2 regions of the Planktothrix mougeotii LEGE 06226 genome follow, and region 2 is predicted to be linked to the other one. Evidence: riboswitches for the same ligand, from Rfam matches in the RefSeq annotation. Region 2 holds a riboswitch; the other holds the start of a gene.
The links. A riboswitch is a leader RNA that binds a small molecule or an ion and turns the genes downstream of it on or off. The one in region 2 is predicted to bind cobalamin.
Positions count from the first base shown of each region.

Region 1: another riboswitch for cobalamin. It lies ahead of IQ236_RS26060 (sirohydrochlorin chelatase); the one in region 2 lies ahead of IQ236_RS07345 (energy-coupling factor ABC transporter permease).

Region 1 is NZ_JADEWU010000115.1:721-8,055, forward strand. It holds gene IQ236_RS26045 (YggS family pyridoxal phosphate-dependent enzyme) at 56-727, opposite strand; gene pipX (transcriptional coactivator PipX) at 801-1,070, opposite strand; gene IQ236_RS26055 (energy-coupling factor transporter transmembrane component T family protein) at 1,456-2,400, opposite strand; gene IQ236_RS26060 (sirohydrochlorin chelatase) at 2,580-3,584, opposite strand; adenosylcobalamin-variant (AdoCbl-variant) riboswitch at 3,632-3,722, opposite strand; gene IQ236_RS26065 (hypothetical protein) at 3,940-4,152, opposite strand; gene IQ236_RS26070 (transglycosylase domain-containing protein) at 4,231-6,666, opposite strand; gene chlG (chlorophyll synthase ChlG) at 6,821-7,335, opposite strand, start outside.
Region 2 is NZ_JADEWU010000011.1:36,504-43,838, forward strand. It holds gene IQ236_RS07315 (heavy metal translocating P-type ATPase) at 1-695, shown strand, start outside; gene IQ236_RS07320 (hypothetical protein) at 856-1,149, shown strand; gene IQ236_RS07325 (DUF5132 domain-containing protein) at 1,177-1,512, opposite strand; gene IQ236_RS07330 (energy-coupling factor ABC transporter ATP-binding protein) at 1,796-2,656, opposite strand; gene cbiQ (cobalt ECF transporter T component CbiQ) at 2,653-3,468, opposite strand; gene IQ236_RS07340 (energy-coupling factor ABC transporter substrate-binding protein) at 3,515-3,829, opposite strand; gene IQ236_RS07345 (energy-coupling factor ABC transporter permease) at 3,833-4,555, opposite strand; cobalamin riboswitch at 4,889-5,033, opposite strand; gene cbiD (cobalt-precorrin-5B (C(1))-methyltransferase CbiD) at 5,157-6,230, shown strand; gene IQ236_RS07355 (Rpn family recombination-promoting nuclease/putative transposase) at 6,280-7,068, shown strand; gene cobJ (precorrin-3B C(17)-methyltransferase) at 7,197-7,335, opposite strand, start outside.

The sequences.
Region 1 (7,335 bases), on a different contig from region 2:
GTTTGGCTATATTGATTTTTTGTAAGACTTGCCTATTTTACAGTAAGTTTTTGGTTTAATTCCTCCTCTGCCCAAAAATGATTCGTCCTAGTCGGATCATCGTAGCACCTTTTTGAATGGCTAGAGAATAGTCTTCTGACATTCCCATTGACAATTGTTGCATCTCAATATTAGTCCAATTCTGGTGTTGAATTGTTTCTGCTAACTCACGGGTGCGCTCAAAAACACCCAGGGTTTCTGACTCACTTAACCCTAAACAGGGAATGGTCATTAAGCCTTTAATTTTAAGATGCTGGCATTGGTTTAATTGGGGTAATTCTGCCAAGAGTTGGGGGATAGTCCAGCCAGACTTATTGGGATCGGGTAAAATCTTCACCTGAAGGCAGACTTGAGGTTGATACCCCAACTCTCCCGCCAACCGATCTAAACGCAAAGCTAACTTCAAACTATCGATAGATTGAATCCATTGAAACAGTTGTAATGCTTTTGTAGCTTTATTGGTTTGTAAATGACCAATTAAATGCCAAGTAATATCCTGAAGATCTTGTAATTGAGGATATTTTTCAGCCGCTTCCTGGACTCGATTTTCAGCAAAATCTCGAATTCCGGCTTCATAGGCTATCCGCATGGCTTCAACGGAAACCGTTTTTGTAACCGCAATTAATCGTACAGATTCAGGAATAGAAGCTCGAATTTTAATAATTTGTTCTGTGATCAAATCAATCATAATCGTTTTTTTATCAATTTACGGTTGTCTGTCAACGGTTAACCGTCAATCATTAACAGACACCGATCGGAAATTATTGAAACGTATTGTGATGGACATCTTGGAGTTTTTTATATTCCTCGGCTTGTCCAGTTCGGCGCAGCATTCTTAAGCGAATTTCGACGAGAAGTTTCGCATCAGAACGGCTAATGGGTTCAAATTTTAATCCCGTTGGCCCCTGCGTTACTAAGAAAAATAGGCGCTGGGCGTAAAGGGTTGTGAACAATTCTTGATGATCCTCAACCGGGCATATTTTAAACAATAACCCGAAGTTGGGATGGTTCATGTAAGTTTCAGTGGTCATTAAATCTAAAAAACAACCAATAAAGTTAATTGAGGAACAGCTTAACAGGAATTTGAATAATCCAAGCTATCAATTATACAAGCTCAGGGTTAATTTAGTATCTTCCGCAAGAAGCCCCACGTCTGACCCGTTCGGGCAGTGTGGGATGAATTGCGGTGGGCATTGTTGGGATTGTTAAAAAACTTGTGCTATCATACAGATAAAACAAGGCAAGTCAAGCGAAAACCAAGCTAAACTTCAAACATTTTTTTTGATCAGCCTTGTCTTTTACCTTCGGAACGAGGGAGTAGCCTATTGCCAGAATGTAAGACTCGCTGTTCTTCGGGATAGAAAGCTATTCTTTGGATAGGAAGCCTACACTTACTCGTAGAGAAATGTAGGTAGTTCACAGTTCTCCGCCCCAAATTAAACGCACACCCCAGAATAAGGCTAAACCGAACAAGGCGATGCTATCCCGGTATTTAAATCGCAGTTGATGCCATTCCACCCGATGCTGGTTGGGACTGGTGAACCCTCGGACTTGCATGGCGCTGGAAATTTGTTCGGCGCGTAATAATAAGTTTTGTAGAAGTCGTTCGGCAATGGTTAACCAAACCTGAATTGTTCGTTTTAGCCCTAGTTTTTTCCAATTAATAGCACGAGTTCGCACGGAACGGATTAAATTTTGAATTTCTTCTAAAACTAGCGGAAAAAATCGTAATGATAGGGTTAGGGTTAAGGCAATTTCTGTAACGGGTAACTTTAACCCTCGTAACGGCTCCATTAAACTTTCTAAAGCCATTGCAATTTCTTCAGAAGCAGTGGTCAGCAAATACAAATTTGTACTATAAACAAGGGTAAATAATAAGGTACTGGTTCTGATTCCTAAGTCTACAGAATAACGGGTGATTTCAAACGGCCCTTGAGCAAATAACACATACCGATAGGACGTTGGTTGAGGTAAAGTTAGGCTTGAGTTAGAAGCTTGATTCTTTTGTTGTTGCTCTGGTTTATTTGCCAATAAATCAAAGGTTAATTCCTGTTCAGGAAGTCGAGGTTGATGGTCTACGGCTAAACCATCGGGCATAATACAACTGACTAGAAAAAGTAACCCACAAAACATCAGTAACCACCCCATTTGTCGCTTCCACACTCGTAACGGAATTCGAGCCAATAAGGTGATTAAAATTAACAACCCGACTAATACTAATCGCCATAAAGGGTTAGCTAATAACGGAGCGACTAAAAAGCTCATCAACCACACTAACTTAACCCTGGCATCTAAACGATGTAACCAAGTAATCGGTTGTTCTAAATATAGTCCAATGGGAAGCGATCGCAGTAAATCCATAGAAGAGGATGGCAGGGAAAGTAGGGGGATCGGGGATAAAAGAGGGGCGGTTAATCCTATTAACAACACCCCCTAAGACTTGATTATAACTTCTATAAAGTTCTTGATCTGTTTCAGTATTGATGTAATTACATCTAAGATAGCAAATTCAATCCAAGTTTGGGTTTCTACAGAATCAATTAAGGTGTATTCCAAATACGTTGATGATAATCTTCTAATTTGGCATAGGGATCAACTGGGGGATGGTCATGATCATGATGATGATGGTGGTGATGATGATCATGACTGTGATCATGATGATGATGATTTCCTGAAATTGCAGCTAACCGGAATTTGCACATTTCACAGTTCATTTGAACTTCTCCGAGTTGGGTTTCTATTTCCCGTTCTCGTAAGAGGTGTAAAAGTTCCTGTTGAATGCCCATTTCGGGTAAACAAGTCATTTGAATTTCAGGATATTGTTCCTGTTGTTGGGCTGTTATATCAAAGATTTTTTTAACTAAAACCCCAGTAAATAAGAAGTAAGGTAAGACAATAATTCGTTTGGGTTGATAGAGTCGAGCACGACGAAATCCTTCTTCTAAACGGGGATGAGTAATGCCAATAAAACAGGTTTCAACGGTTAAATATCCGCTTCCTTCCCAAAGAATTCGAGCCAGTTTATAAACATCTCCATTCGCATCAGGATCACTTGCTCCTCGTCCGACAAATAATAATACAGTTTCGGAATTAGGAATGTTTAAAGGGTTTAATTCCGGCTGTTCTAATTGATGTAAACGCGATCGCAATAATTCTAAAATATTGGGACTAATGCCAAAATGTCGGCCATAATGAAAGGTTAATTGCGGATGTCGTTGTTTGGCTCGATCTAACTCATTGGTAATATCAAATTTATTGTGTCGCGCTGCAAATAATAATAAAGGTAAGGCGGATAATTCCGTATAACCTTGTTCAATACAGCGATCAATTCCTTCTTGAATGGTAGGCCCTGTTAATTCTAAAAAACAAGGAACCACCGGGCGAGAGTGATCTAATTGTTGATAGGCTTGAGCAAATTCTAAAAAGGTTTCCCGTCCATCTGTATCACGGGTTCCATGACCAATGAGTAATAACGGACGCTGTAGAGGTAAGGCTGGAAATGTCGAGTTTGAGGGTTTAATGGAAAGTTCTGTGTTATAAGTCATGTTAAGTTTAAATCTCCTTCCCCGTGTGAGGCAGGTATAGAGCCAAGTGATCGGTAGGCATTCTGGCTTGTTAGAAATAACCTAACTCACAGTTGCCGCACAGCCTCGGACTTTCACCGAAGTTTCCCTACCCGATTACCGTGAATGATTAAGTATTTATTCTATTTTACCCCAAAAAGCAAAAAGATGCGATAAAGGTTGATGGTTTTTTTGTGCAGGCGAAAAATGCGCTTCGCACGCTAATATTCCTGGCTATTAACCCTTGCCAGAAAACTCATTGCATCTTGATAACTGATAACTGATAACTGGTAGAGACGCGCCATGGCGCGTCTCTACACTGATAACTGATAACTGATTAATCAATCGTGATCGATTGAGGGCCGCCAGAATTTCCGTTATTATTTTTAGAATCAGAGGGGCTAGATACAGAAGTTCCTCCTTGTTTCTCTAGCCAAGTTTTAACGGGATCATCATTCAGGTTTAATTTTAATAAACCTGAGAAAAACCCCCCTAAAAATGCAATGGGTTCATGAGTTAATTCTTGTAAAATTGGTTTGAGTTCATCCATAATCGAACAGTCTCCTTAAACCCGGCGATCGCAATCAAACATAACTGAATTTTAGCGCGTTTAATCAAATTTAGCTGTTTAGTAATTGTTGGAACCTTCCGAATATCCTCCATCATAATAACCATCGGAAGAATAACCATCGGAAGAATAACCCTCAGAAGAATAGCCCCCAGAAGAGGAGTTATCATAATATCCATCAGAGGAATAGCCGTTGCTATCACTATAGGAACCACTTTCTGAATAACCACTATCGTAATTCTCTGAATTACTAGCATAACTCCCATCCCCACTTCCAGCTTGAGCCGGATCACCATCTTCAATAGCAACTTTAGTTCCCGTTTCTATGCTATTGGGTTCATGAGGTTTCGCTTTAATACTGCCTTTTCGTCCTTCTAATTCAGGCAGTTCTGGGAACTTTTCAACAGGCATTCCCTCAACAACTTTTCCCATAAATTCCCCCCAACTATAAGCCGCGCTACTACTAGCACCCCAGGTTGGATCATTATTATCATTTCCTAACCAAATTCCGGTTACAGCTTGAGGAATATAGCCAATAAACCATAAATCTCTCGCTTCTTCAGAGGTTCCCGTTTTACCTGCAACATCTCGGTTAGGTAAGGCTGCCGCGCTTCCAGTTCCCCCATTAACAACTCCTTCTAACATCCAAGTTGTAATCGCAGCACTATTTTTATCTAAAACTTGTTTAGGTTTAAATTTAGCTTGATAAATGATATTTCCCTGTTGATCTAAAACTCGCCGAATCCCATGAGCCGGAATATAATTGCCTTCATCAGCTAAAGTTCCATAAGCATTGGTTAATTCTAATAAATTGACTTCATAAGCACCTAAAGCCATGGCATAAGTCGGTTTTAAAGGAGATTTAATGCCCATATCTTTTGCCAATTTTATGGCAGGTTCAAACCCCACATCCACTAATACTTTAACCGCAATTACATTAATCGAACGGCTTAAGGCATCAGACATCGACATCCAGCCATAATGTTTATTGCCATAATTTCGAGGACGATAACCATCAACTTTATAAGGTTCATCCAAATAACTATCATAAGGGGAAAAACCCGCCCCAATTGCTGCGGCATAAACTAATCCTTTAAAGGTTGATCCCGGTTGTCGCTGCGCTTGAGTAACCCGATTAAATTCACTTTCTTTATATTGATATCCCCCCACCATTGCCTTAACTTCTCCGGTTTTGGGTTCAATAGAAACTAACGCAGCTTGACCAAAATTAGCTCCAGCACCATCAAGTTCTACCGCATCTTTAACGGTTTTTTCTGCGGCTTCTTGCCATTTTAAATCTAAACTGGTTTCAACCGTTAATCCCCCTGCTGCCATCGCGTCTTTTGATATATGTTGGGGGAGTTCTTTCAGAACATAACTCGAAAAATAAGGCGCTTTAACTAATAACCGTTTAGGTTGACTAGGTTTAAGATTCAGCGCTTCTTGCATCGCGGCTTGCGCTTCAGTGGCCGTGATCACCTTAGCATCCTGCATTCGTTGGAGAACAATATTGCGTCGTTTCGTCGCCGCCTCTGGATTTTCTAAGGGAGAATATTGACTCGGTGCGGGAGGTAAACCCGCTAACATTGCCATTTCCGACAACGTTAATTCATTCACGGATTTACTAAAATAAACATAAGCCGCGTCCGCCACCCCATAAGCACCTGAACCCAAATACACTAAATTGAGATAGCGTTCTAGGATATCTTCCTTACTCATTTGATCTTCAATTTTCCAAGACACCATTGCCTCTTTCAGTTTACGGGTGAGGCTATGTTCTTGATTCAAATATACAATTCTGGCTAACTGTTGGGTGATGGTACTTCCGCCTTCAACCACTCCCCCCGCTAAGACATTAGATCCAATGGCGCGAACAATTCCTTGATAGTCCACCCCATCATGGTCATAAAAACGAACATCTTCCGTAGAAATAAAAGCTTGTACCAGTTTTTCGGGAATTTGTTTGAGTCGCAGTTTTTCCCGTGTTGCTGGCCCGGTTTGCATTAAAATATCACTATTGGCGGCTTTAATGGTAATGGTGCCATCCCGGCTAAAGGATGCCATTGTATTTACCGAAACTGGGGGTAAGCTTTGATCAATTTGATACCATTGCCAAGCTCCATAACCCAACGCACCACCGCCAACACTAATGACGCCCACTCCAATCCAGACACTCGGACGACGATACCACAGTTTCCCTTCAGCGTTGGGGGATGTTAGCTTGTGACGCAGTTTCACCCATTCTGAATTTAACCGCTTCAAGGCGCGATGATGCCAAGCGACCTCCGGGGAATTAGACTCTGAAACCGATTCAGGGGTAGTTTCATCAATTTCAGGTTCTGTTGTCATCGGGGATGATATCAAAACGGGTTGGGTTGAAACGTTACTGGGGTTAGTCTCCCATTCGGTTTCGGATGGAGTTGAGTCCGTCTTAGGTCGGGATGGTAATTGAGATTCTTCCATTGGTTCGGACAAATCGGTGGTTTTGGTAATCATTCGACAGTGAATTTTAACAGTGCAGAAGGCAAGTTTTGCTTGCCTCTACAGTTGGCTGTCGAAGCCTGATCTCACTGAAAATCAAGGTTTTTTTCTTGATCCCAGTTTTCAGGAGGGTTGGGAAACTGCGGTTTTGCTGGAAGTGGGAAACTCCCTAAACCGCATGACCCAGCGCTAAACCCACAACTAACATTCCTAATACCAGGAACGGTTGGGCACTTGCTTGATATTTAACATCATTTTCTACAGGATTGCGTAGAAAATACATATCTTGGAAGGTAATTTGAGGAATGACCAGCAGCAAGAGAACGGTAGCATAGAGATTTTGCTTGATACTGACCAAATAAACGGCCATCCCCGCTTGGAAGATATCAATCATCAAAACACAAATCCAGGCGGCGGTTGTAATCCCAAACATCACTGGAAGGGATTGTAACCCCAATTGGCGATCGCCTTCGACACTCTTAAAGTCATTAACAATGGCAATTCCTAGCCCAGCTAAACTATAAAACAAAGTTAAAATCATAATCGTTGGGGTCAGTTCTCCAAATAAGGCATGACCCGCCCACCAAGGTAAGGCAATATAACTCGCTCCTAGGGCATAATTTCCTAACCAGCCATTTTTTTTCAGCTTCAGAGGGGGTGCGGAGTAAATATAGGACACAAAGG
Region 2 (7,335 bases):
TCGTGGGGAGTGAGCGGTTCCTGCAACAAGAAGAGGTGGACTGGGGTAATTGGATGCCGACGGATGTGGAGCGATTACAATCTTTAATTTATGTGGCTTGCGATCACCGCTTTCTGGGGGTGATCCAATATACCGATCCCCTCCGTCCCGAAAGTCGCCACCTGGTTCAAACCCTTCAACGGGATTATGGGATTGAGTTGCATTTACTCACGGGCGACCAAACCCAACGGGCTGAACAAGTGGCCCAAGACCTTGGCATTCCTGCCACCAGAGTCTACGCGGAAGCCTTCCCTGAACAGAAAGCTATGATTGTGCGTGACTTGCATCGGGCAGGACGTACCGTTGCTTTTGTGGGCGATGGCTTGAATGATTCGGTAGCCCTAGCCTACGCAGATGTCTCTGTGTCCTTTGAGCAGGGGTCGGAGATTGCGCGGGAGACGGCAGACGTGGTGTTGATGAACAACAACCTGCTGGATTTGCTTGAGGTGATCTCGATCTCCCGTCAAACCCGTGATTTAATCGAACAAAATACCACCCTTGTCGTTGTTCCTAACCTGATTGCTCTAGGGCTGGCTTCTACGGTTGGACTTAATCCTTTGGTAGCAACCGCGATTCATAATGGCTCCGCGATCGTTGCTGGCGTGAACAGTTTGCGCCCCCTCCTCCAACATCAGATTGAACAACAGGGTGGGTGAAGGGGGAAAACGTTAAGGTTTGTCATAGTCCTCTTACTACCTTAGTCACTTCCACGACCACCGCTCCCCTTAATGGGGTAATTATTGCAAATAGTTCCTATTAAGCTGAAAAATTTGATAGACTAAATCTCAAATAGTTTTATCCTCTCCCAATTACATAATGTCTCTGATTCATCTGGAAAAATCAATTCTCTCCTTCCATCTCAAAGAGATATTGGAAGATGGACAGGTCAACCACCCCCTAACCTGGCTGGGGCTGGGTGTGCTGATTTTCGGGCCCAAGTTACTACCGACTTTTGTTAAAGGATCTCAGCCTGTTAACCCAAAATTGGTTAACCAGACAAAATCCACATCGGGGTACACCCAAATTTCCCTATCCCAATGGATTGCGGTCGCCAGAAAGCGAGAATTAGAAGCTCATAAGCAAAAAGGATCGAGGGGTCAAGAAATGTAAATTATCTTTTCCCCTTTCCACTCTTGATTATCCGATTAACTCTCGGTCAAGATTACTTTTCGCGATCGGTAATGCAGATTGGGGGAGTTCTATTTGTTTGGCTTCAGCTAATGCTTCGGCTCTAGCTTCGGCGGCGATATCTGCTAGAACTTCTCCCGTTTCCGCCAGCGCACTTTTTGTTTTTTCAAACAGAGTGATACCTGATTTAATTGTTGCTTTCAGAACGGGTCTAACCAAGGGTAGAATCACGGGAGCAACAGCTATGGCTGCGACTCCAACTGCGATCGCCTTAGCGTTTTGATGGGCTGCTAGTTGAGCAACTCGTGCTCTCAAGCCCATATTTTGCTGATTCATCTCTAGCATAATTCGTCCCTTTTCAAAACCTAAATATGATGCTTAACTATTTCCTTATTATAGCGCTTTCGCAGTTATATTTGCACTTATTGTGTCAGTTTATTGGTAAAGTGAAGGTTGTCCGAATTGTTTCTCTGTGCTTCTATGATCATAACCTAATGGAATTTGAAACCGTCAGATTTTGAAATGCTTGTTATTGCTGAAAAATAATTGAGTAACTTGTTCTTTGGTATCAGTGTTTGGCAGAACAGAATCCTAAACTGTTTGATAGAAAATTACCTGCTGATCGCTTTTATCGAAAATGTTGATATTGCATCAAACGCGATCGCAATTCTGCAATCGTTTTTGGGGGAGATTCGCTCGATCGTAATGCGATCGGCAGTGCATTCCAAATTTCCCATAAAGTAGGCATTCCCAATTCTAACTGTTCCAACAACGTAACATTACTAAACACTTGATCGGCCCGATCGGATACCAGCGCACGCCCTTCATGCAGTACGATCGCCCAATCTGCCCAACCATAAGCTAGATCCAGATCGTGAGTTGCCATCACAATTGTAGTTCCATTACCATGAATTCGGTCTAATTCCTGCATTAAATGGCGAGTTTGCAACCGATCTAAATAAGCTGTCGGTTCATCAAGTAATAATAATTGCGGTTGTAATGCCATTACCCCAGCTAAAGCGACCCTTCTTTTTTGTCCCAAACTAAGATAATGCAACGGTCGATCGGCTAACTCTTGTAAGTTAAAATCAATCAAAGTTTGATGCAATCTTGCCGCTATTTCTGCCTGCGATAGTGGCAAATTACAAAGTCCGTAAGAAATATCTTCCGCTACAGTTGCCGCTACTAATTGTTGTTCGGGATCTTGAAATGCCAAGCCAATTCTTTGTCGCCATTCGTTGAGCGATCGCGCCTGATATTGCATCGGTTTACCTTGCCAAGAAATCACTCCCGCACTACATCTATATAACCCATCTGCTAATAATAATAACGTCGATTTACCACAACCATTATGCCCCAAAATAGCCGTCCTTTTCCCCGCCGGAATAGACAGAGTTAAGTTTTCAATAGCAGGTTTATTTGCACCTGGATAGGTGTAAAATACACTTTCAAATTGCAGTAGAGATGGGGTATTATCCAAGATAATCACCGAAATTTTAACTCGAAAATGACTAACCCAATACAACCTAGCAAAGATTCTATTGCATAGCGTTGGGAATAGTGATAAGATTGAGTAGAATAAACTTGAAACTGACCGTTAAAACCACGGGCCGTCAATCCCAGAGAAAATTGTTGATAGCGTTGTAGCGATCGCACTACTAACTGTCCTGCCAACAATGCTACACTTTGCATCCAGCGTTGGCGAGTACGATAACCGCCTCGTGCCTGTTGTGCCAGATGAAGTTGAGTTGCTACATCGAGAAATAAAAAGACAAATCGATACATTAAAAGTAATAGATCGAGCAATACGGGAGGAAAACGACATTGACGCAAAATAGATAATAACTCAGCAAAAGGAATCGTGAATAAAATAAACAGCAAACAAGAAAAACAAGCCAGCGATCGCATGACAATTTCCATCGCTTGCATCAATCCAGAATAACTCACAAACAAATACCAATTACCAATTACCAATCCACCTAAAGAATTATGCCCAATAGCTGTAATTTCATCGAGAGCGATGGCGTAGCCGCCGCCTTGCGGCATCGCATTTATTAACAAAGCTGGTAAGCTAGTCAGCAGAAAGATACTTACAACAGCCAAAACCCGCCCATATACTTTAATTGGAATGCGAGCATAGCCGATCGTCCACAGATTCAACCAAACAAAAATAGCCGCTTGGGTGAGAGGATGAGCGAGTAATGCGATCGCTAAAGTAGTTAACGCAAATAGCAGCTTTTGTAAAGGGGGTAATTGCTTGAGGTGATTGGTATAGGCATAAGCATCGAGATGATGGTGCATTGGTTATTGGTCATTGGTTTTTGTTTGTAGGTTAGGAAAAATTAGCTTATTTTGGTTGATTTTCCTTGGGTTCTTGTTGTTCTTGCCGACCACGATATAATCCGATCGCATAGCCAATTACTCCTGCTCCCAGTCCCGCTTGCAAAGCAAATAAAAGCGATTCAATTTCACCACTAGCAGGCTCAAAAATGGGAGTTGCCCAAGGTTTATAGTTAGGATTTACCTCTTGAATCGCCGCCTCTGCTACACCATCGGCTCCCCCAAACTCGGCTCCGCGAACTAGAATTAAGGGAGCGATCGCTAAAGCCATCACGCCCAATACCAGTAACCCATTATTCCAACTTTTGCGAGAAACTTGCATTTTTTAGACTCCTTCTTTAATCACATTTAACGCTTGCAACTCTTGGTGATTATAGGTAACAAGCCAGTTCCAAACCAGCACCGTCAGCAAACCTTCACTAAGAGCTAAAGGCACCTGAGTCAGAGCAAAAATACCCGCAAATTTAACAAATGCTGCCCCTATTCCTCCTACTTCTGCCGGAAATGCCAGCGCCAGTTGCGCCGAAGTCATCACGTAAGTGAGCAAATCTGCTACCGAAGCAGCCAGAAAAATAGCTAGAGTTTGTCTACCGCTTGCTTTCATCACCAGTTGATAGATGCCGTAGGCGACAAATGGGCCAACTACTGCCATTGAAACCGCGTTTGCGCCCAAAGTTGTTAAGCCGCCATGAGCTAATAGTAACGCCTGAAATAACAATACCAAAGCGCCCAAAACGGACATTACGGCTGGCCCAAATAGCACCGCACCCAATCCAGTCCCCGTAGGATGGGAACAACTCCCGGTGACAGAGGGAATTTTCAATGCAGATAGGACGAAAGTAAAAGCGCCTGCTAGTGCTAGAAGTAACTTAGTTTCGGGATGCTGACGGGTGATGCGCGTAATCGATCGCAAACCCCAAACAAAGAAAGGAATAAATACTACCCACCAGAATATTGCCCACTGTACGGGTAAAAATCCTTCCATAATGTGCATTGCCACCGCAGGAGTAGGCGAAGCAATTACTAGATAAAAACTCAGTCCTGCCATCATTATCAGGCGCAACCATTTAAGCTGTTTCATTTTTTGTTCAGTCAATCAAATAAATCTAAATCATCTTTCATTTGGCAGTGGAACAGGCAACATGATCTGTTATCTTGTTATCTGAGGTGATGAAACAAGGTTCAAATCTATCCAGACTATTTACGGGCGCGTTAATTTCGGCAACTACCAAACAAGAGTCCGAATTTAATATAACGATCCCCGATCGCAATTAAGCCAAAGTATCAAAACTGAATCAAGGCAATAGCTTGACAACCAATGATGTATTTTGAATCGAAAAAAGCTTGTTTTAGACACGATCTGTACCTCGCAGATGTTGATATAAATAAACACTAATCGGCGGGCATCCTGACTCAGAGACAGCAAAATCTCTTCACAGTTGCGGGACAGCGCCGGATTTGCACCGAACTTTCCCCCTTTCCTCCAACGGCTGCTCCCCGTTGGAACCGATCGCTTTTAGATACTAACACGCTGAGAGACTTTTGAAAAGTCTCAAGCGCAAAAAATCTTGCTTCTCAAGCCAAAAACATCACTCATCTCTGTATAATTTAATTCTTCTTCTTTTTTACTCCCTAATCCTTTTTTGCAAATGGCTAACACAGGTTATACCCTTCCGGTTTTTGCCGTTGCTTCTGCTAAAGCGGCATTTTTACACTTACAAAAACCCCTTGAGATGATCTCAGAAGTATCTCTTAATTTGCTACCGGATCGCGCCACAATTCCGGTACAACAAGTTGCTAATATTGATGCCAATAGTGCTTTAGCAATTACTCTTAGTGACCCCGGAGATAATTTAGATTTAACGCGCAATACCCCAATTTGGGCTTATGTGAAATGGCAAGAACGTCAAACCGAACCTCTGATTTTAGAAGGGGGAGAAGGATTAGGAAAAACTGCATCGGGAGAACCGGCAATTTACAGATATGCCCGCCGCTTATTTGAGGCTAATCTGTTACCTTTGATTCCCGAAAATAAAACGATTACGGTATCAATTATTTTACCCGAAGGTCGCCAGTTAGCTCAACGAACATCGAATGAGGCGTTTGGTATTTTGCAAGGGTTATCGCTGTTAGGAACAAGTGGAATTTCCCAACCTCTTTCGACTGAGGAACATCGGTCAGAATTGAGTCATAATTTGCAAGTTATAGTTGAAAAGAAAAAGGATTTAGTTTTTTGTATTGGCAGTCATGGAATCCATATTGCTCAAAGTTTGGGTATTCCAGAAAATGCGATCGCGCAAACGGGAAACTGGGTTGGCCCCTTGTTAGTAGAAGCGGGATTGCGGGGTGCAAATTCGGTGTTATTATTGGGCTATCAAGGGAAGTTAATTAAACTAGCTGGCGGGATTTTCAATACATCAAGTCATCTCGCAGATGCGAAGTTAGAAATTATTAGTGCTGCGGTGGTGAAAGCGGGTGGAAATCTGGAAACAGTAAAAGCCGTATTAGATACAAAAACGGCTGATGAAGCTTATAAACTATTAGTTGAAATCGGATTAGCAGCGCCAGTTTTTGAAATTTTAGCAGAAACTATTAGTGAAAAGGCACAAAAGTATGTGCAGAAATATGGCAATGTTTCTCTAAAAATCGGTGTGATTTTGTTCGATCGCCAAGGGAAAATTATTGCCCAAACTGCGATCGCGCAATTAAAATTGGCAAAATAAATTTCCCTTTGACTAGAGTTAGAAACCCGGTTTAAAAGGAGGGTGGAATATGATGAAAACAGATCACATCTTTTATCGCATTTTCAAAGACTTACCCGAAACCTTTTTTGAGTTATGGGGAGAATCACCAGAACTGGTACAAGATTACCGTTTTGATTCAGTTGAATTGAAACAAACTGCTTTTAGAATTGATGGAGTATTTTTACCCGAAAATTCCGAAAATCCAATTTATTTCACCGAGGTACAATTTCAAAAAGACCCGAAAATTTATCTGCGTTTATTCTCCGAGATTTTTACCTATCTCAGAGATAATGAGCCGGATTTACGGTGGCGTGCTATGATTATTTTCAGGAGTCGTAGCATTGAACCGAAAGCTAGACAAAGAGAATCTGTACAACCGTTATTAGATTCTCCCCTAGTTAAGCGCATCTATTTGAATGAAATAGAAGTCAGTGAAACCACTCCTTTAGGCGTACAAATCATTCAATTAGTTGTCGCCAAAAAGAAAGAACTCTTAGAGAAAGTAACTCGGTTAATTGCACAAGTAAAACAACAATTTTCCGATGAACCTTATCGGTTACAACTGTTAAACTTGTTGGAAACGATTGTTTTAGCAAAGTTACCCCAAATGAGTCGTCAGGAGTTAGAAGCTATGTTTGGTGTTGATGATTTGAGAAAAACTCGGTTTGCTCAAGAATTAAAGCTGGAAGGAATTGTTGAAGGTAAATTGCAAACAATTCCTCGCTTATTAGGAAAAGGTTTTTCTGTTGAGGAAATTGCGGATATTTTACAACTCGATATCGAGCAAGTGCAACAAGCTATTGCTAATTTGAATTAATCTGTAGGGTGCGCCAGAGTTTTAAGGTAACGATTAAAGTCATAAATTTTTTGTCTGACGCCCCCTACTTCTCCTTGGTTTTCATGGACATAATATTAGTCGATCGCACATCTGAAAAAACCCAGTTTCTAATAGTGACGTGGAGTATAAACCCATTGCTTTGTTTTACCTTGTTGAATAATCCGAGTTTTACTCGATCCAATCAAAATTACGGTTCGCATATCCGCATCTTCAATTGTTAATTGTTCTAGCAATTTCACGGTAACA